2 linked regions of the Pseudovibrio sp. Tun.PSC04-5.I4 genome follow. The protein of the gene in region 1 interacts with the protein of each later gene in a pairwise test. Links are inferred from orthologs where the notes say so. Each region holds a gene or a part of one and is shown in the gene's direction. Other genes may lie near its edges. The genes, in order: nuoG and BLS62_RS26565.

Region 1 (7,182 bases):
CGGCTGTGGTGCACGTATGCACGCGGCTTATATCCGTCCAGGTGGTGTGCATCAGGACCTTCCAGGTCAGTTGCTTGAGGATATGTGGAACTGGTGTGATCCGTTCCTCAAAACCCTCGAGGACATCGAAGGTCTTTTGACTGATAACCGTATTTTCAAGCAACGTAACGTTGATATCGGCATTGTTGATCTTGATGACGCGTGGGCTATGGGCTTTTCCGGTGTGATGGTTCGTGGATCGGGTGCTAAGTGGGATTTGCGCAAGTCGCAGCCTTACGAGTGCTACGAGGAAATGGATTTCGAAATCGCAATCGGCAAGAACGGTGACTGTTATGACCGTTACCTGATCCGTATGTTTGAGATGCGCCAGTCTGTGAGCATCATGAAGCAGTGTCTTGAGTTGTTGGGCAAGGAAACAGGTCCTGTTTCCTCAGCTGACGGCAAGATCGTTCCTCCTAAGCGCAGTGAGATGAAGCGCTCAATGGAAGCTCTGATTCACCATTTTAAGCTTTACACCGAAGGCTACAAAGTTCCTGCGGGCGAGATTTACGCTGCCGTTGAAGCCCCTAAGGGTGAATTCGGTGTCTATCTCGTTTCTGATGGAACAAATAAGCCGTATCGCTGCAAGATTAAAGCCCCAGGCTTTGCGCACTTGCAGGCGATGGATTACCTGTGCCGCGGTCATCTGTTGGCTGACGTTGCCGCCGTTATGGGTTCCATTGATGTCGTATTTGGGGAGATTGACCGTTAATGTCAGTGCGTCGTCTTCATCACGAACAGCCAGAATCCTTTGAATTCACACCAGAAAATCTGGCGTGGGCAAAGAAGGTAATTGAACGCTACCCAACGGGACGTCAGGCTTCTGCCGTTGTTCCGGTTTTGTGGCGTGTACAGGAACAGAATGAGGGCTGGGTCAGTGAGCCTGCAATCCGTGTGGTTGCTGCGCTTTTGGACATGCCTCGTATTCGCGTCCTGGAAGTGGCAACGTTTTACACCATGTTCCAGCTCCAGCCGGTCGGCAAAAAAGCGCACGTTCAAGTGTGTGGCACGACGCCTTGCCAGCTGCGCGGTTCTGAAGAGTTGATCAAGGTGTGTAAGAGCAAGATTGCTGAGACACCTCACACTCTTTCTGAGGACGGAAATTTCTCATGGGAAGAAGTTGAGTGTTTAGGTGCCTGCGTGAACGCGCCAATGGTTCAAGTCTTTAAAGACTTCTATGAGGATCTTGATGTTGAGAAGTTCGAGAGACTTCTTGATGATATCGCCGGTGGTAAGCCTGTGATGCCGGGTCCTCAGGGTGTCGATCGTATTTTCTCAGCGCCGGAAGGTGGTCCAACCACTTTGAAGGATCTGGAAGACACCACAAAGGGCGCTCCTCAGGAAGTTCATGTGGTTGATGGATCTCACAAGGCCTCTTTCAACTTTGCTGGTGCTGCGCTGAATATCGGCGGCACGGGTTATACCGGTGTGCCTCATCCGGCTGAAGATGCTGTTGCGAAGGCTGTTGAGGCACATCGCAAGTCTGTTGAAGCCAAGGCTGCTGCCAGTGAAAAAGGTGAGGGCTAAGCGATGCTGAACGATTCTGATCGTATCTTCACCAACATTTACGGCATCCATGACTGGGGTCTTGAAGGCGCGCGTCAACGCGGCTCATGGTCCGAGACCAAAGAGATTATCGGCAAAGGTCGTGACTGGATCATCAACGAAATGAAGGCTTCTGGTCTTCGTGGTCGTGGTGGTGCAGGCTTCCCAACTGGTTTGAAGTGGTCCTTCATGCCGAAGGAAAGCGATGGCCGTCCGTCTTACCTTGTGGTCAATGCAGATGAGTCCGAGCCGGGCACCTGTAAAGATCGTGAAATCATGCGCCATGATCCCCACCATCTGGTTGAGGGCTGTGTGCTTGCTGGTTTTGCTATGGGCGCGATTGCTGCTTACATTTATGTACGCGGTGAATTTATTCGCGAACGTGAGCGTCTGCAGGCTGCGATTGATCAAGCCTATGATGCTGGTCTGATCGGTAAGAACAACAAGAACGGTTACGACTTTGATATTTACGTTCATCACGGTGCAGGTGCTTATATCTGCGGTGAAGAGACTGCTCTGCTTGAGAGTCTTGAAGGTAAAAAAGGTCAACCGCGTCTGAAACCTCCGTTCCCTGCGAACATGGGTCTTTACGGTTGCCCAACCACCGTGAATAACGTTGAATCGATTGCCTGCACGCCATCTATTTTGAAGCGCGGCGGGGCGTGGTTCTCTTCTATTGGCCGTGAAAACAATGCAGGTACAAAGCTGTTTTGTATTTCCGGACATGTGGAACGTCCTTGTACCGTTGAAGAAGCGATGGGTATTCCCTTCAAGGATCTGATTGAACGGCACTGTGGTGGTATCCGCGGTGGCTGGGACAATCTGCTGGCTGTTATTCCGGGTGGTTCCTCCGTTCCTTGCGTGAAGGGCGAAACTATCCGCGATGCCAAGATGGACTTTGACGGTCTGCGTGACGTTGGTTCCTCATTGGGGACCGCTGCCGTGATCGTTATGGATAAATCAACGGACATCATCAAAGCGATTGCTCGCCTGTCTTACTTTTACAAACACGAAAGCTGCGGACAATGTACGCCGTGCCGTGAAGGTACGGGCTGGATGTGGCGCGTGATGGAGCGGATGGTTAAGGGCGAAAGCTCTTATGAAGAGATCGACATGCTGTTCAAAGTTACCAAGCAGGTGGAAGGTCATACGATCTGTGCCCTTGGTGATGCGGCTGCATGGCCTATTCAGGGTTTGATCAAGAATTTCCGTCCCGTGATTGAAGACCGGATCGACCAGTTCGTTGCGACGAAGCGAACTGCGACCGACAAGATTGCGGCGGAGTAAGAGATGAAGATCAGCGCTGAGAAAAAACGTCTGGACGTGAGTGAGAGTGATCTTTCCGGTTCTGTGTTTGATAACTGCAATCTTTCCGGTTGCTCTTTCAATAACGTGAACTTGTCTGGTGCGCGCATTACAGATGTGAACTTTTCAGGCTGGTCCATCTTGGATGCAAACCTTTCTGGTTGGTCAGTCGAGAAGGTCAATCTTTCTGGGCTGATCCTGAAAAATGCCAATATGGCTGGCGCTCAGCTGAACAGCTGCCGGCTTGATGGCATGACCATTGATGGAATTGAAGTTACTGAGCTTCTTGAGGCTTATCGGGCTAAAGAAGCAAAGGGTGAGGACGCCAACGCATGACCAAGATTGTCGTCGACGGCAAAGAAATTGAAGTTCCTGCGGATTATACCGTTATGCAGGCCTGTGAAGAGGCCGGCGCGGAAATTCCACGGTTCTGTTATCATGACCGGCTCTCTGTAGCTGGTAACTGCCGCATGTGCCTTGTGGAAGTAAAGGGCGGACCGCCTAAGCCGGTTGCCTCTTGTGCAATGGGCGTGCGCGATCTACGTCCCGGTCCGGAAGGGCAGCCACCACAGGTCTTTACGAAATCTCCTATGGTGAAAAAAGCGCGTGAAGGTGTGATGGAGTTTCTCCTGATCAACCACCCGCTCGATTGCCCTATCTGTGACCAAGGCGGTGAGTGTGATCTTCAGGATCAGGCCATGGCTTATGGTGTAGATAGTTCCCGTTATGCTGAAAACAAGCGTGCGGTTGAGAATAAAGACATTGGCCCGCTCGTTAAAACGATCATGACACGCTGCATTCACTGCACCCGTTGTGTTCGCTTTACCACTGAGGTTGCCGGTGTTGCTGAGCTGGGGCTGATTGGCCGCGGTGAAGATGCTGAAATCACCACATACCTTGAAGAAGCGCTTTCCTCCGAGCTGCAGGGCAACGTGATTGACCTGTGTCCCGTTGGTGCTTTGACTTCCCGCCCTTACGAGTTCAACGCTCGTCCATGGGAATTGGTGAAGACAGAAAGCGTCGACGTGATGGATGCTCTTGGCTCCGCTATCCGTGTTGATACACGCGGCAGGGAAGTCATGCGCATTATGCCTCGTTTGAACGAGGCGGTGAACGAGGAATGGATTTCCGATAAAACCCGTTTCATCTGGGATGGTTTGAAGACACAGCGTCTGGATCGCCCCTATGTGAAGCAGAACGGAACACTTGCTCCTGCAAGCTGGTCTGACGCGCTGAACGCGGTTGCGTCAAAGGTCAAAGCTGCTGGCGGTTCCAAAACTGCCGCGATTGCTGGTGACCTTGCTTCTGTTGAAGATCTATTTGCCATGAAGGCTCTGATGAGCTCTTTGGGCAGTGCAAATATGGATTGTCGTCAGGATGGTGCTCAGCTTGACCCATCTCTTGGCCGGACAACTTATTTGTTCAATACTTCCGTGGAAGGCATTGAAGATGCTGACGCGATTCTGCTTGTGGGCGCAAATCCACGTATAGAAGCGCCAGTGCTTAATGCTCGTATCCGCAAGACATGGCGTCAGGGCGCTCTCAAAGTTGGCGTGATTGGCCAGCCGGTAGACCTGACCTTTGACAGTGAATACCTCGGTGCAGGCCCTGATACACTTGCTGACATTGCTTCTGGCAAACACGCATTTGCACAGGTGCTGAAAAACGCGAAAAAGCCGATGATCATCGTTGGTGAAGGCGCGATTGCACGCGATGACGGTGCTGCTGTTCTTTCTGCTGCTGCAAAGCTGGCAGAAAGCGTTGGTGCAGTCAGCGAAGAGTGGAACGGCTTTAACGTTCTGCACACCGCTGCAAGCCGTGTTGGTGGTCTTGATCTCGGGTTTGTTCCGGGTGAGGGCGGTCTGAATACCGGCGGTATTCAGGATGCAGCTGCCAAGGGTGATGTTGAAGTTGTGTTCTTGCTTGGTGCAGATGAACTGGACATGTCTTCCTTCGGGGATGCGTTCGTCGTTTACATCGGTACGCACGGTGATCGCGGTGCACACCGCGCTGACGTAATTCTCCCGGCTGCGGCCTACACCGAAAAACCAGGGACTTATGTGAACCTGGAAGGTCGTGTGCAGCTTGCTGCTCGGGCCGCATTCCCTCCGGGTGATGCGCGCGAAGACTGGGCGATTATTCGTGCACTTTCTGGTGCATTTGGTCAGCCTCTGGCGTTTAACAGTTTTGCGCAATTGCGCAGCGCTCTTTTCAAGGCAGTGCCTCATATGGCCAATGCCGGTTGCATCGCTAAAGGCGTGGCTTCGGATGTTTCCAAGCTTTCCGCTGTTGGTGGCAACATGAGTGGTGCTGGCTTTGCACAGGCATTCAGTGATTTTTATCTAACCAACCCGATTGCCCGAGCTTCAGCGGTGATGGCCGAGTGTTCTGCACTTGCCACGCAACGCAGAGCTGAGGCGGCGGAATAGGGGGACGGTGAGTATGGATTTTTTCTGGGATTATGGTTGGCCGCTGATCGTCATGCTCTTCCAGAGCTTGTTGTTGATGGTCGTGCTGCTGCTGATCGTTGCTTATATTCTTTATGCAGATCGTAAGATCTGGGCTGCTGTTCAGATCCGTCGTGGTCCAAACGTGGTTGGCCCCTGGGGCTTGCTGCAGAGTTTTGCTGATCTTTTGAAATTCGTTTTGAAAGAGCCAGTGATCCCGTCTGGATCGGATAAGTTTCTATTTTTGTTTGCACCGCTGGTGACAGTGGTTCTTGCCCTTGCTGCATGGGTGGTTATCCCGGTTGCTGATGGTTGGGCGATTGCAAACATTAACGTTGGTATTTTGTACGTGTTCGCGATCAGCTCCCTTGGAGTTTATGGCGTAATCATTGCAGGTTGGGCATCCAACTCCAAATACCCGTTCTTGTCAGCGCTTCGTGCTGCGGCGCAGATGGTTTCCTATGAGGTTTCTATCGGCTTTGTTATTGTGACCGTTCTGCTCTGTGTCGGGTCGTTGAACCTGACCGAGATCGTGTACGCACAGCAAGCACGCGGTTTGGCTCATGCACTTGGTGTGCCGTGGCTCACATTCCTGAACTGGTTTTGGTTGCCGCTTTTCCCAATGTTCGTGGTGTTCTTTGTTTCCGCACTTGCTGAAACAAACCGTCCGCCATTCGATCTTGCGGAAGCAGAATCTGAGCTGGTTGCTGGCTTCATGGTTGAATACGGTTCCACACCCTACATGATGTTCATGCTTGGTGAATACGTCGCTATCGCTTTGATGTGTTCCCTGATGACGATCCTGTTTATGGGTGGTTGGTTGCCTCCGGTTGATCTTGTACCGTTCACCTGGGTTCCTGGTGTTATTTGGTTCTTGTTGAAATCACTGTTGGTGTTCTTCTTCATCTCCATGGCAAAGGCAATGGTCCCTCGCTACCGGTATGACCAGTTGATGCGTTTGGGTTGGAAAGTCTTCCTGCCGCTGTCACTTGCTATGGTGTTTATCGTTGCCTTCGTGCTGATGTTCATGGGCTGGACCCCACCAGTCGGTGGTTTTGGAGCATGATCTCTATCGCTGGTATGATCGGCGGTGTGCTTGGAATTTATTTGGGTTGGCTGAACTACAGACTTCTTCTTGGATTTCTGCAGGCGGCCGTCACCAAACGGAAAGAGCTGGACCCAACTGTGAATGGTTGGGTTGAGCTGGCGGAACCTACGATCCGCAAACTCATTTTTGCCCTGACGATAATCGGGATCCCGATTATAGGATACCTCGCCGGATCAGAACTTGTTCCATAAGTGAGGCAAATGGGTAACGAGAACCGTGTATGACTTTTATGGAGTGTGCAGGTGTTCTCATGGATTGTAATCGATCTGCTGTGCCACCTGGGTACGGTTGATCAAGGAAAAGGCTGTAAAGGCTATGGGACTGGGACAGGCCGCAAAGTCGTTGCTGTTGAAGGAGTTCGTATCGGCGTTTTTTCTCGCCATGCGTTACTTCTTCAAGCCAAAGCCGACGCTTAACTATCCCTTTGAAAAGGGTGCTGTAAGTCCGCGTTTTCGCGGGGAACACGCATTGCGCCGGTATCCGAACGGAGAAGAGCGCTGCATTGCTTGTAAGCTGTGTGAAGCGATCTGCCCTGCGCAAGCCATCACGATTGAAGCTGGACCGCGCCGTAATGATGGGACGCGCCGGACTACACGTTACGACCTTGATATGACCAAATGCATCTATTGCGGTTTTTGTCAGGAAGCGTGCCCAGTTGACGCGATCGTTGAAGGCCCGAATTTTGAATTTGCGACCGAAACGCGTGAGGAGTTGTTCTACGATAAGGACAAACTGCTG
Region 2 (6,998 bases), 2.8 Mb from region 1 along the record:
TCCCAGCACTTTGCAGGCCGGGCGTCGGTGTCGTTGTTTCTCCCTTAATTGCGTTGATGCGGGATCAGGTCACTGCACTACGCCAGTTGGGTGTTCGGGCTGCTGCGATTAACTCTTCCTTGTCAGCTGAGGAGTTTGGGCAGACTTTTAGAGCTTTGCGAGCAGGCGAACTGGACTTGGTTTACGTCGCCCCGGAACGCTTGCTGCGACCTGATTTTTTGGAGCTGCTTGCGGATTTAGATCAGCGCGGCCTGTTTAATCTGTTAGCCATCGACGAGGCGCACTGTATTTCCCAGTGGGGCCATGACTTCCGGCCAGAATATCAGGCGCTTTCTGGTGTCAGAGACCGGTTCAGCGATGTGCCCTGTATCGCAGTTACAGCGACTGCCGATGAGCCAACACGCCGTGACATCACAAGGGCGCTAAAACTTGAGAAGGTATTTTGTGCTGGCTTTGACCGAGAAAACATCACTTACACTGTTGGAACCAAAAACAACGAGAGACGCCAGCTACTCTCATTTCTAAAGGGTCGGGATGAAGGGGAGGCAGGTATTGTCTATTGCCTTTCCCGGAACAGGGTCGAAAAAACGGCGAGTTGGTTGGTAGAGCAGGGGTTTAAAGCGGCGGCGTATCATGCCGGTTTACCTGCTGAAGTTCGTGCGGAAAATCAGGATCGTTTCATTAAAGAGGATGGCCTGATTATTGTCGCGACCGTTGCCTTTGGGATGGGGATCGATAAACCCAATGTCCGCTTTGTTGCTCATTTGGATTTGCCAAAGAATATTGAAGCCTATTATCAGGAAACCGGCCGGGCTGGGCGGGATGGATTACCTGCGGAAGCGTGGATGGTTTATGGCTTGCAAGAGGTTGTACAGCTCAATCAGATGATCGACGGGAGTAATGCTCCTGATGAACAGAAAAACATTGAACGGCTCAAGCTGAGAGCGTTTCTTGCATTTTGTGAAACAGCGACTTGTCGCCGTGCTGTGCTGCTTCGCTATTTTGGTGACAATTGTGAACCTTGCGGAAACTGTGACACCTGTTCCAATCCTCCCAAAACGATTGATGGAACCGAGGCGGCGCAAATGCTGTTGTCAGCGATCTAACGCACCGGGCAGCGCTTCGGGGCGCAGTATTCGATTGATCTGCTGCTTGGAAAAAGCAGTGATCGTATGGAAAATCTCGGCCATGATCAGCTCAAAACGTTTGGTATTGGCAAGAAACACACTGATTTTCAATGGAAAGCAATCGTTCGCCAGTTGCTTGCATCAGGACATATATTTGCAGACGCGGAAGCACACGGCGCCCTGAAAATCTCTGAGGCCGGCGGAGGCGTACTTCTGGACGGTAAGACGGTTCAGTTGAAGCTTGAAGAAGTAGAGCGGACAAAAAGCACCGGCAGCAGCAGATCCTCTCGCCCCAAAGTGGAACTTGAAACCGAAGCAGATCAGGACCTCTTTGAAGCGTTGCGGGCACTGCGCCTCTCAATTGCCAAAGAGAAAAGCATTGCCCCTTACATGGTGTTTAACGACAAATCCTTGCTGGAAATGGTCGCGCACAAACCACGCACCCTTGGCATGTTTGCAGATATTTCCGGCGTCGGAAATGCAAAGCTAGAAGAGTACGGCGAAAATTTCACTGAGGTCATAAAACGTTTTTAGATCTGCGTTGGAAGCTGTTTTCTGATCAAATGCAGAGGCTTGTGTCGTGCGTTAGGTCTTGGCTGGGTTGCTTGTAATCACTCCAAACTTCACTATGCTAACTTGCCTGATAAATGAAAGCACCACATAAAGATCATCGTAGATGCCATGCTTACGATGGGTTGATGCCCATGATATTTGCATCCTGACGTTTTATGCGCGTCTACATGTCTGCTCGGGAGGGACTGGTCATGATCGACAAGTTGGAGATGTTTATCGCTCTTGCTCGTGAGCAACATTTTGGCAAGGCGGCAGAAGACTGCGGTGTGAGCCAGCCAACGCTATCTGCAAACATAAAGCAGCTTGAGGAGCAACTTGGAGCCCTTCTGGTTTTGCGTGGATCGCGGTTTCAGGGATTAACACCGGAAGGCCAGCGCGTCTTGGAATGGGCCCGTAAACTGGTCGCTGATACGCGGACTATGAAACAGGAATTAAAGGGGGTGAGTGATGGTCAGACCGGCACCCTTCGCATTGCTGCAATTCCGACCGCGTTGACCTATGTGCCTGAGTTGACGACCCCGTTTAGCGAGGAAAATCCGAAACTAGGTTTTTCCATACTTTCGCGACCATCCTCTGAAATCCTGTCCCTTCTGGAGAATCTGGAAATTGATGTGGGACTGACCTATCTTGATAACGAGCCGCTGGGTCGGGTGACACAAGTGCCTCTTTATCGTGAGCGTTATTGCTTTGTGACCGCTACACACGGTCCGCTTTCCGGACGAGGGCAAGTGACGTTGAACAATGTCAGCCAAGTGCCTTTGTGCCTGCTAACTGCAGATATGCAATGCAGACGAATTATCGACGAAATTCTGTGTGATGCTGATGTTGTCGCAACGCCGACACTGCAATCTGATTCGATCATGTGCTTGTTTGCGCATGTTCGTACTGGGCGTTGGGGAACTATTCTTCCTCAAGGAGTTGCTCAAACACTGGCGTCAGGTAGTGTTGAGGTCATCCCAATCTCCACGCCAAACGCGAGTATCATGGTTGGGTTGGTTGCGACGCAACGTGAACCGCGCGGCCCACTTATTGAAGCTTTTCTAAGTCGAATTACGCGATTATCGCAAGGAACGGAAATCGCAGCGTCATTTGTTTGATAGGATTTTCCTATCGCCCAACGGAATAGCAATATTGATCTGGTGCGACATTTTGTGCCAACTCGTTATATTGACGTGTAAGGAGGGAGGAACTTATGGCCTTGCAGACGCAAACACAGGACATAGCCGATGGGATTGCAGCAATTTTGGATGCGCATGAACACCGAGAGGGTCCGCTTTTACCTATCCTGCATGATGTGCAGAAAGAATTTGGCTGCGTTTCTGACGCAGCTCTCCGCCTTATTGCAGATCGGCTGAACCTCAGTCGCGCAGAAGTCCACGGGGTTGTGAGCTTTTATCATGATTTCCGGCGTGAACCTGCGGGGCGGCATGTCTTGAAAATTTGCCGCGCGGAAGCCTGTCAATCCATGGGTGGTGAGGCTTTGGCTGACAACTTGCAAAAGGCACTTGGGATTACCTGGCATGAAACAACCCCAGACGGGCAGGTGACTCTTGAACCGATTTATTGCCTGGGACTGTGCTCTTGTGCGCCAGCGGCCATGGTGGATGGTGAGCTGCGCGGACGACTTGATGAAGTTAGCATGTGGAACTTGGTTGGGGAGATGAAGCAATGACACCTGTCATTTACGTTCCTTGTGATGCTGCCGCGCTTGCGGTGGGGGCAGACCAAGTTGCTCAGACCCTGACTACGGAGCTTAGCGCACGTGGGATTGATGCGAAAATCGTTCGCAATGGCTCTCATGGTATGCACTGGCTGGAGCCGTTGATCGAGATTGACAACGGGAAGGGCCGGATTGCCTATGGTCCTGTTAAGCCCTCCGATATTTCTGAGTTGCTTGATGCCAGTTTCATGGAGGGTGGAGACCATCCGCTTTGTCATGGGCAAACTCAAGACATGCCGTTTTTGAAGAGACAAACCCGTCTGACGTTTTCCCGTTGCGGGATAACGGACCCATTGTCTCTGGAACACTACAAAACGCATCACGGCTTCCTAGGGCTTGAAAGAGCGCTGAAGATGGAACCCGCTGAGATCATCAAGGACGTGACGGATAGTGGTCTTCGGGGTCGTGGCGGTGCTGGGTTCCCGACTGGTATTAAATGGAACACTGTGCTTCATGCTCCGGGTGAGCAAAAGTACATAGTTTGCAACGCTGATGAAGGCGACAGTGGCACATTCTCCGACCGGATGATCATGGAGGGTGATCCGTTTGTTCTGATCGAAGGGATGGCTATTGCCGGAATAGCGACTGGCGCGACTAAGGGTTATATCTATACGCGTTCAGAGTACCCACATGCAGTTGCAATCATGCAGGAGGCAATCATCCTTGCCCGTGACGCAGGAATTCTAGGGAATTCGGTTCTCGGTTCTTCCTATGTTTTTGACATGGAAGTGCGGGTTGGTGCGGGTGCTTATATATGCGGTGAAGAAACCTCGCTCCTCAACAGCCTTGAGGGAAAGCGCGGTGTTGTGCGTGCAAAGCCGCCGCTTCCAGCGATTGAAGGCCTGTTTGGGTGCCCGACAGTCGTCAACAATGTGATGTCGCTTGCATCTGTGCCTATCATTCTTGATCGTGGGGCAGCTTATTATCGAGATTACGGTGTCGGGCGGTCGCACGGCACAATTCCGATCCAGTTGACAGGAAATGTCAAACATGGTGGGCTTTTTGAAACGGCCTTCGGGTTGACCCTCAACGAACTTATTTATGATATCGGCGGGGGAACGCTTAGCGGCCGGCCCGTGAAGGCTGTACAAGTTGGCGGTCCGTTGGGCGCTTATTTCCCACCTGCTTTGTTTGATACCATTTTTGATTATGAGGCCTTTGCGGCGCGTGATGGCATGATCGGACATGCCGGTATTGTGGTCTTTGATGATACCGTCGATATGCTCAAGCAAGCCCGTTTTGCCATGGAATTCTGCGCTATTGAGAGCTGCGGAAAATGTACGCCATGCCGAATTGGGTCTGTCCGCGGTGTTGAGGTTATTGACAGGATTGCCAGCGGTGACCGTCCAGACGAGCAAGTAGAGCTGCTCACAGACCTTTGCAACACGATGAAAATGGGTTCGCTCTGCGCTCTTGGTGGCTTCGCGCCCTATCCGGTGATGAGCTCGCTTACTCATTTTCCGCAGGACTTTAACGTTAAGCCTTTCACCGAAGCAGCGGAGTGACCTTATGACCCTGATCAAGGAAATCGATTTTGGTACACCGGCGTGCGTGTCGGAAAAGACTGTAACCCTTAATATAGACGGATTTGATGTCTCGGTTCCTGAGGGTACCTCAGTGATGCGCGCCTCTATGGAGGCTGGGATTCAGATTCCTAAGCTTTGCGCAACGGACATGGTTGATGCGTTCGGTTCCTGCCGTCTCTGTCTCGTTGAGGTTGAGGGACGCAGAGGCACGCCTTCGTCTTGCACGACGCCTGCGGCAGATGGGATGGTGGTGCGCACTCAGACCAGACGATTGAAAGACCTGCGCAAGGGCGTCATGGAGCTTTACATCTCCGACCACCCGCTTGATTGCCTGACCTGCGCCGCTAATGGCGATTGTGAATTGCAGGATATGGCTGGTGCGGTTGGCCTGCGTGATGTGCGTTACGGGGCTGAGGGGAATAACCACTTCAAAATGCGGGATGGCGGCGGCGAGATGAATGCTTGCTGGAAGCCAAAGGATGAGAGCAATCCTTACTTCACGTATGATCCGGCAAAATGTATTGTCTGCTCGCGCTGCGTACGGGCCTGTGAGGAAGTGCAGGGCACGTTTGCGCTGACCATTGAGGGACGCGGCTTTGACTCGCGCGTCTCTGCAAGTATGGGCGAGAACTTTCTGGAGTCTGAATGTGTTTCCTGTGGCGCCTGTGTTCAGGCCTGTCCAACGGGGACCTTACAAGAAAAGTCCGTGATTGAGATTGGCCAGCCAGAACATTCGGTTGTAACGACCTGCGCTTATTGCGGTGTTGGTTGCTCTTTCAAAGCTGAAATGCGCGGTGACGAACTGGTGCGTATGGTGCCCTACAAGGACGGCAAAGCCAATCACGGTCACTCCTGTGTCAAAGGTCGGTTTGCCTACGGTTACGCCTCTCATAAAGACCGCATTCTTAATCCGATGATCCGGGAGAGCATTGACCTACCATGGCGCGAAGTTTCCTGGGATGAAGCCTTAGGCTTTGCAGCTTCACGCTTACGCGGCATTCAGGAAAAGCATGGTCAGGATTCAATCGGCGTAATCACCTCTTCACGCTGTACCAATGAGGAAACGTTCCTCGTTCAAAAACTCACCCGTGCCGTGTTTGGCAACAACAACACGGACACTTGTGCCCGCGTTTGCCATTCGCCAACAGGGTATGGGCTGGGTCAGACTTTTGGAACGTCTGCCGGTACTCAGGATTTTGATAGTGTTGAGCATTCCGATGTGGTTTTGGTGATTGGTGCGAACCCGACCGATGGTCATCCGGTATTCGGCTCTCGCTTGAAGAAACGACTTCGTGAAGGTGGGAAATTGATCGTGATTGATCCACGCAGGATCGATCTGGTGAAGTCACCACATGTTGAGGCGGCGCACCATCTCCCTCTGAGACCTGGCACCAACGTGGCTGTTGTAACGGCGCTGGCTCATGTCATTGTGACTGAGGGGCTGTTTGATGAAACTTTCATTCGTGAACGGTGTGATTGGGATGAGTTTCAGGACTATGTGGAATTTGTAAAGGACACTGCCCACAGCCCGGAAGCTGTTGAGGCGTTGACTGGTGTTGCGGCGGACGAGATACGCGGTGCGGCAAGGCTTTATGCAACAGGTGGTAATGGAGCGATCTATTACGGCCTTGGTGTGACGGAACACAGTCAAGGATCGACTACGGTTATTGGTATTGCTAACCTTGCGATGTTGACGGGGAATATCGGTAAGGTCGGCGTTGGCGTGAACCCGCTACGGGGTCAAAACAATGTGCAGGGGGCCTGCGATATGGGCTCATTCCCCCACGAGTTGCCGGGTTACAGACACGTCAACAATGCTGATGCTCGCGACATCTTTGAAAAACTATGGGATGTCACCATATCCGACGAGCCCGGCCTGCGTATCCCTAATATGCTTGATGCAGCAGTGGAAGGAAGCTTCAAAGGGCTCTACGTACAGGGCGAAGATATTCTTCAATCTGACCCGGATACTAAACATGTTTCTGCTGGTCTTGCAGCAATGGATTGCGTCATCGTGCATGATCTGTTTTTGAATGAGACTGCAAACTACGC

What was found.
Region 2: the proteins of nuoG (region 1) and BLS62_RS26565 interact in binary tests that used the Escherichia coli proteins (3 or more experiments, as listed by UniProt). The link is inferred for Pseudovibrio sp. Tun.PSC04-5.I4 from one-to-one orthologs.

Annotation. Positions count from the first base shown.
Region 1 is NZ_FNLB01000006.1:1,740,578-1,747,759, reverse strand. The notes cover bases 2,778-5,769. They hold nuoG (NADH-quinone oxidoreductase subunit NuoG), read left to right. Parts: upstream 2,778-3,221; coding sequence 3,222-5,318; downstream 5,319-5,769. Other genes in these bases: nuoH (NADH-quinone oxidoreductase subunit NuoH), read left to right, coding at 5,332-5,769; BLS62_RS13145 (pentapeptide repeat-containing protein), read left to right, coding at 2,875-3,225; nuoF (NADH-quinone oxidoreductase subunit NuoF), read left to right, coding at 2,778-2,871. In the rest of the region: BLS62_RS13160 (NADH-quinone oxidoreductase subunit D), read left to right, coding at 1-751; NADH-quinone oxidoreductase subunit NuoE, read left to right, coding at 751-1,566; more of nuoF, read left to right, coding at 1,570-2,777; more of nuoH, read left to right, coding at 5,770-6,402; BLS62_RS13130 (hypothetical protein), read left to right, coding at 6,399-6,635; NADH-quinone oxidoreductase subunit NuoI, read left to right, coding at 6,760-7,182. UniProt on the Escherichia coli protein: NDH-1 shuttles electrons from NADH, via FMN and iron-sulfur (Fe-S) centers, to quinones in the respiratory chain. The immediate electron acceptor for the enzyme in this species is believed to be ubiquinone.
Region 2 is NZ_FNLB01000006.1:4,583,589-4,590,586, forward strand. What follows is about bases 1,825-4,632. They hold BLS62_RS26565 (formate dehydrogenase subunit gamma), read left to right. Parts: upstream 1,825-2,892; coding sequence 2,893-3,372; downstream 3,373-4,632. Other genes in these bases: BLS62_RS26560 (LysR family transcriptional regulator), read left to right, coding at 1,892-2,797; BLS62_RS26570 (formate dehydrogenase beta subunit), read left to right, coding at 3,369-4,632. Also shown: more of BLS62_RS26570, read left to right, coding at 4,633-4,925; fdhF (formate dehydrogenase subunit alpha), read left to right, coding at 4,930-6,998. UniProt on the Escherichia coli protein: NDH-1 shuttles electrons from NADH, via FMN and iron-sulfur (Fe-S) centers, to quinones in the respiratory chain. The immediate electron acceptor for the enzyme in this species is believed to be ubiquinone.